3 regions of the Aliirhizobium sp. YIM B11859 genome follow, and region 2 is predicted to be linked to each of the others. Evidence: riboswitches for the same ligand, from Rfam matches in the RefSeq annotation. Region 2 holds a riboswitch; each other region holds the start of a gene.

Region 1 (2,260 bases), on a different contig from region 2:
GCCCGGCCATGACCGATCGATGAAACGCTGGAAGAGTTCGGGCTCGAACGGCTGCCGTGCCCGATAGACGAAGGAGCGGATGCCATATTCCTCTGTCTCCGGAATATGATCCTTGAAGCCGTTCAACTCCTTGAACCAGAGCGGATGTTCCTGCGCCTTGTCGAAATCGAAACGACTTGTGCCGAGCACGTCCTTCAGATCGACGCGGCCGAAATCCGTTTCGATCAGCCTGGCATCCGGATTGAGCGCCACGACGATCTTCCGCGCGGTGTCGCGTTCGACCTCGGTCGCCGTGCCGACCTTGTTGAGGATCACCACATCGGCGAATTCGATCTGCTCCACCAGCAGATCGACGATGGTACGATTGTCGCCCTCGCCCGCCGTCTCGCCGCGATCGGCAAGGAAATCGCCGGAGCCGTAGTCCTTCAGGAGATTGGCGGCATCGACCACCGTCACCATCGTATCAAGCCTCGCCACGTCCGACAGGCTGAGGCCATTCTCATCGCGGAAATCGAACGTGGCGGCGACCGGCAAGGGCTCGGCAATACCGGTCGATTCGATCAGCAGGTAATCGAACCTGCCCTGCTCGGCGAGTGCCCTCACCTCCTTCAGGAGATCGTCCCTCAGTGTGCAACAGATGCAGCCATTGGTCATTTCCACCAGCTGTTCCTGCGTACGCGACAGATTGGCGCCGCCATCGCGCACCAGGGCCGCATCGATGTTCACCTCGCTCATGTCGTTGACGATCAGCGCCACCCGCATTCCCTCGCGATTTGAAAGAATGTGGTTGAGCAGCGTCGTCTTGCCGGCGCCGAGAAAGCCGGAAAGCACGGTGACGGGAAGTTTGTCGTTCATTGCGAATGTCCGTTGCATCAATTGTTATGTTATACTATTACGTCAACACATGCATGGCGGGTCGTCAAGTCTCCTTCTGGAGTTTTGAGTTCCCCCGCCCGTCATGCAGCAAGTTCGCTGGACAAGCTTCGGCCTGTCTCCTATCAAAGACGCGCTACGGTTCTGCATTCGCAGATGAAAAGGGAATGTGGTGAGGCTTAAGGCCAATTCCGCGACTGCCCTCGCAACTGTAAGCGGCAAGTCTTTCGTCACAGCCACTGGCTCTCAAGGCCGGGAAGGAGACGGGAGATGTTCGAGCCGCAAGTCAGGAGACCTGCCGCAGCAAGGCCAGCCAAACCCGGACGAGGTGTTCCGGCAGGGAGATGTTATGACGCAAGCGACCCCGTCGCCCGCCATGTTGTGCGGACCGCAATTGCGGCCTCGTACAGTCCTGCCTTTCATCCCGGCAAAGCCATTTTTTCTGAAAGGACAGGACATGAAACTCGGCTTGATCGCCGCATTGCTTGCGTTTTGCGCAAGCACCATTCCCGCAACCGCGTTTGCCGCATCGACCAGCTATCCGCTGACGGTTGAAAACTGCGGCCAGAAGGTGACCTTCGACAAGGCGCCAAACAAGATCGTCTCGATCGGCCAGGGCATGACGGAAGTGCTCTATTCGCTTGGGCTTTCCGACAAGGTCGCCGGCACCGCCGTCTGGGTCGGGCCGGTCCTGCCGCAATATGCGGAGGCAAACGCCAGGATCAAGCGGCTTGCCGACAACGACCCGAGCTTCGAATCGATCGTTGGGCTGGAGCCGGATCTGGTTGCTGCCGAATTCGAATGGCATGTCGGACCGATGGGCTCGGTCGCCAAGCGCGAGCAGTTTTCCGACCTTGGCATCAACACCTATATCTCGCCGGCCGATTGCGTCGCCAAGACCAATACCGACGGCGGCGACGGAGTGCGCAAGGAACTGTTCTCGATGGATCTGGTCTATCGGGAAATTTCCGAACTGGCGCAGATTTTCGACGTCACCGATCGCGGTGATGCGCTGATCGCCGATCTCAAGGCCCGCGAGGCATCCGCCGTCGCCTCGATCAAGGGCGCCTCGGCCAAAAACCTGCCGATCGTCTTCTGGTTCTCCAGCAAGGAAACCAAGGGCGATGCTTTCATTGCCGGCAAGAACAGTGCCCCCGCCTATATCCTCAAGACGATCGGGGCGAAGAATGTCGTCTCGACCGAAGAGGAATGGCCGCTGGTCGGATGGGAAACGATCGCACAGGCAGATCCCGCCGTAATCGTCATTGCGACGATGGACCGCCGCCGTTATGCCGCCGACGATCCGGCGGTGAAGACCGCCTTCCTCGAGAACGATCCGGTCGTCAGCCAGCTCGATGCGGTCAAGAACAGACGCTTCGTGATGATG
Region 2 (2,260 bases):
CTACCGCATCCTTGTGGACCAGCCAGGTGGTGGTGACGGCCGTTTCCTCCGGTCCGATCGGAATGACGCGGAAGGAAATCGCGTGGTCGACGAGCATGTGGTTCCAGGTGGTCGGATAATGGAACATCAGCATGGTGCCGATATGGGAGATCTTGACGTCGTCCGAGAGCGAACGCAGGACCGCCGGGCGGCCGTTCATCGTGTAGCTTTCGGCATCTTCGATCAGCGGCATACGGGCAACGCGGAACTGGCCGTCCGACGACATGTTGAACGTGCTCGGAAGGCCGGCGGCCTCGCAGCGGCTCCAGTGTTCGGAGATGAACGGGTCATCGCCGGCACCCTGCACGCCGGTAGCGGTCGGAGCTTCCGGATAGGTGCGGCACAGTTCCGGATGGTTGCCGGCGCAGTGGTAGCACTCGCGGTTGTTCTCCCAGACGAGCTTCCAGTTGCCCTTCTCGATAATGGTATTCTTGGCGGCAACCTTGGTCTCGGACAGGCGATGCGGCGCCATATAGGGCTCGACGGTGGCGCGGACCGGCGCAAAATCCGGTGCGTCCTGGGCAAGGCAGACGAAGATGTAACCGGCGACGACCTGGCAATGGACGGGCTTGAGACCAAACTGCTTCTTGTCGAAATTCTCGCCCATGTGACGAGCCGACATCAGCGAACCGTCATGCTGGTAGGTCCACTGGTGATAGGGACAGACGAGACGCGTCGCCGAGCCGGTGTCCTTGGTGCAGACGCGGTGGCCGCGATGGCGACAGGTATTGTGATAGGCGCGGATATCGCCTTCGCGGGTACGGATGACGAGAACCGGATAATCGCCGATCTGCAGAGTGACATACATGCCCGACTTCTCGATCTCGCAATCGTGGCCGACGAACAGCCAGTCGCGATACCAGATCATCTCGAGATCGACCTTGTAATAATCCGGGTCGATATAGAAAGGCTGTTCAAGGCTGAAACCTTCGCGGCGGTTCTTCAGCTGCCGCAGAACCTGATTGTGAACGTCCATTTGCTTCCTCGTTATCAAGCAAGCGATCGGGCATGGACAAGTCGGCGGCACGATGCAGCCAATTCCCGTCCCGTCGCCCTCCGCGACCGGTCTTCATCAAGCTCAGGCTGGTTTCCGGGCTGAGGAGTTGTCCCCCGAGTTTCCCTCGAGGAACTGCATGGCACCTTCCCGGGCGGCCGTTCGGCTCTGTCCCAGTGGCGTTAAGCCATGCCTTGAACTCCACCACCGTTGCGGGGGCAGCGCCGGATAGATCTCGTCGACCCGCCGGCTTCCCAATTTTCCGCCTCCCCTAGCGAGGCAGCACCTTGAGCTTTGTCATATTTAAGCGTGAGGCCGGCCTGTCGCATAGACGACATTGCGACATCGGAGACTGCATTGGCGACGACGCCCGAGATCGCTGCGGCGGTTGGGCGGTATCGCCAGCTTGCGACAAGCAAGACACTGTTAAGGTCTTGCTAATAGTATTCCGCAAAATCAATCGGAAGAACCACGAATATGCCAGGACCGCTCCGGTATTACGAGGTCAACAGACAGAGGCCGCTCATCTCGGCGCCGAGCGGGGGCAATGCCCATTCCGAATTCCTCCGCACGGGCAGAATTCCGCGCTCCCGCCCGATGTGGGTTCCGAGCGAACGCCGCTATCTGAGCTACGAGGAAGTCGCCGAAAAGACCGGCAAGAAGCTCGAAGCCGCAGGCGAGACGACACACAAGCGTCTCAACAGCTTTCACCAGTCGATCCACCTGCCGAAGATCATCTTCCATCGCACGCTCGAGGGAAGCCCGCATCTCGGTTATTGCCATGTCACCGCAGCGCGCACCTTCTTTTCGCGTGACGCGATGGTCACATGGTCATTCTACATCGCCAATTTTTCCTCGGAGATCGGTGGGGAAGAAGTGTTTTTCGCCCGTATCAACCCGCGCAACTCGCGCATGTATTTCGCCGTCGCCGTTGAGGGCGAAGCGGGAGAGCAGGCAAGGATCGACCGCAGCTGGCGCAAGAACGGACTGCTGTTCCAGACCAATGATCCGCAGGAAGCGATGCGCAATGTGCTGATGCTCGGCGCGCCGGATGCCGCCATCCGCGAAATCATCAAAAGGCTTTGAAGCGAGCCCGCTCCGCTGTATTGACGGCGTCATGAAAGCCGAAATCATAGATACGGCCAAGGAGCCTAGGCGCGCGATCCGCGAGGGAAGCCGCGTGCTCGGCGAAGGTCTTCCCATCGCCATTCCGACCGAAACGGTCTA
Region 3 (2,260 bases), on a different contig from region 2:
GTTTTCGGCTTCCGCCGTAGCGGAGATGCGGGCGGCCAATGCGTCCGGATCGGTCACCGCTGCCAAGTCAATGACGAAGCTGTCGAAATCGTCGTGGTCGTGGTCCAGTTCGTCATCATGGTGGGTCTTGCGATTTTCGATATCGTCCTCGACGGCAAGGCCAAGGCCGATCAGCACGCTCGGATCGACCGCACCATTGGCGGACGGCACGATCTTCACCGCCCGCGGCAGATGCGCCTGGACGCGGCCTTTGGCGGCGGCAAGCGATGCCTGGTCGAGAAGGTCGGTCTTGGTCAGCACGATCATGTCGGCGCAGGCGACCTGATCCTCGAAGACTTCCTCGATCGGATCGTCGTGGTCTATCGAGTCATCCTGCTGGCGCTGTGCCTCGAGCGCATGATGGTCATCGGCGACACGGCCTTCGGCCAGCGCCACGCCATCGACCACGGCGATCACGCCATCCACCGTCACGCGCGCCTTGACGGCCGGCCACTGGAAGGCCTGGACCAGCGGCTTGGGCAGTGCAAGGCCGGAGGTTTCGATCAGGATATGATCGACGGGCGGCTGAAGCGCCAGAATCTGGTTGATCGCGGGAACGAAATCGTCGGCTACGGTGCAGCATATGCAGCCATTGGCCAGTTCGATGATGTTGTCTTCCGGGCAGCTCTCTATGCCGCAGCCCTTCAGCACTTCACCATCGATGCCGACATCGCCGAATTCGTTGACGATGATCGCCAGACGCTTGCCGTCGAGTTTCTCGATCAGGTTGCGGATCAGCGTGGTCTTTCCGGCGCCAAGAAAGCCGGTGACGACGGTGCAGGGGACTCGATCGAAGTTTACGCTCATGAAGGCATGTCCTCGTGATGATGGAATGGGGGAATGCGGGCCGTCATGCCCTTGCCGCGCAGGCACATGGGACGGCCGCGAAGAGGAAGAAAACCGCGTTCGTCCTCGGCCAGCATCATGGCGCCGGTGACGATATCGTCGACATTGTCGGTCGAGAGATGGCCGAAGACATAGGACCAGCCGCTGCGATGGCTGAAGGCGGCGCTCGGGCTCTTGTCGCAATTGGCAAGGCAAGTGACGGGCTTGACGGCGAGCGGCTTGCCGTCGGCGGCGCGGCGCAGCGCCTCGATCAGGCCGATGCCGGGGCGGGCCTCACTGTCACTTGCCTCACGGCAATTGGTGCAGACGAAAATCGTCACATCGACGTCGCCGCAAGCCGCGTCGGACACGCCTTTTCTGTCATCACTTGTCATCAGGCCGCACTACCGCCAGGTCTTCAACAATCGGGGTGCGCGGCAGGAGGACGAGCCATCCTGCAGTGAAAGCAAAGCTTCATCCGGAGCACCCCGCCCGGAAAAGCATGATTGTCGAACGGCAGGTCTCCTGGCTCGCGGGTCGTCGCCATCCGCCTGCCTTCCCAGATGGATCCGTGGCGGGATCTCTCCAGTGGCGTCTCTGGCCGGATGGCTCGCCGCCTACAGTTGCGGGGGCAGCCGCGGCATTGAGCCTGGAGTTTCCCAAGGCTCGCACCGCATTCTCTCTTAGCCCCTCCCGTTGCCGGCAAGGGACCGTTGTTCCGTCAAGTAAGCGCTGTTGCGGTAAACTGTCAATGTCGCAAAGACGATTGCCCGATCAGAGGAATTGTCTATAGTGAAATCGTCTTTGGTGCCCGAAAGGGTTTATCGAAGGGAATGCGGTGCGACGGTTTTTCTGTCAAACCCGCGGCTGCCCCCGCAACTGTAGGCGGAAAGTCTCTACCCAAAACGGCTATATGGCCGTCAAGCCACTGGAGAAATCCGGGAAGGCGGGTGAAGGCATTCGATCCGCGAGCCAGGAGACCTGCCGGAGATATCGGATAAATTGAACAGTCCTCGGGTGGAGGGCAGAAAGAAAAGTCCATGGTTACGAATTCCGCTGCAACTGCAGTCAGCGTCTCCACTTCCAAAGTCATTCCTCTCGGCCTGTCGGCTATTCTCGGCCTTTTCATGGTCGGTTTCGTCGGTTTCTCGCATCTGGAAGTCGTGCATAACGCCGCCCACGATACGCGCCATTCACTGGCATTTCCCTGCCACTGAGATCGCTGGTCACCTAGAGGAATTCCCATATGTCGCTGTTTCGTAACATCGTCTTCACGGCGGTGATCGCCGGTCTTTTGGCTGGTCTCCTGTTGACCGTGATGCAGAGCTTTTCCACCGTACCTTTGATCCTGAACGCAGAGGTTTATGAAAATGCCGGCGCGGAAGCTGGCCACAGC

Evidence for each region. Region 2 has a riboswitch for cobalamin ahead of AC2GXZ_RS08110 (aromatic ring-hydroxylating oxygenase subunit alpha). Riboswitches for the same ligand answer to the same signal wherever they lie in the genome.
Region 1: another riboswitch for cobalamin. It lies ahead of AC2GXZ_RS20845 (ABC transporter substrate-binding protein); the one in region 2 lies ahead of AC2GXZ_RS08110 (aromatic ring-hydroxylating oxygenase subunit alpha).
Region 3: another riboswitch for cobalamin. It lies ahead of AC2GXZ_RS26670 (DUF1636 family protein); the one in region 2 lies ahead of AC2GXZ_RS08110 (aromatic ring-hydroxylating oxygenase subunit alpha).

Annotation. Positions count from the first base shown of each region.
Region 1 is NZ_JBXHAY010000005.1:284,220-286,479, forward strand. It holds gene zigA (zinc metallochaperone GTPase ZigA) at 1-855, opposite strand, end outside; cobalamin riboswitch at 996-1,190, shown strand; gene AC2GXZ_RS20845 (ABC transporter substrate-binding protein) at 1,331-2,260, shown strand, end outside.
Region 2 is NZ_JBXHAY010000002.1:377,244-379,503, forward strand. It holds gene AC2GXZ_RS08110 (aromatic ring-hydroxylating oxygenase subunit alpha) at 1-1,015, opposite strand, end outside; cobalamin riboswitch at 1,104-1,339, opposite strand; gene AC2GXZ_RS08115 (DUF6656 family protein) at 1,511-2,119, shown strand; gene AC2GXZ_RS08120 (L-threonylcarbamoyladenylate synthase) at 2,151-2,260, shown strand, end outside.
Region 3 is NZ_JBXHAY010000009.1:28,988-31,247, reverse strand. It holds gene cobW (cobalamin biosynthesis protein CobW) at 1-846, opposite strand, end outside; gene AC2GXZ_RS26670 (DUF1636 family protein) at 843-1,235, opposite strand; cobalamin riboswitch at 1,363-1,594, opposite strand; cobalamin riboswitch at 1,653-1,867, shown strand; gene AC2GXZ_RS26665 (CbtB domain-containing protein) at 1,905-2,081, shown strand; gene AC2GXZ_RS26660 (CbtA family protein) at 2,111-2,260, shown strand, end outside.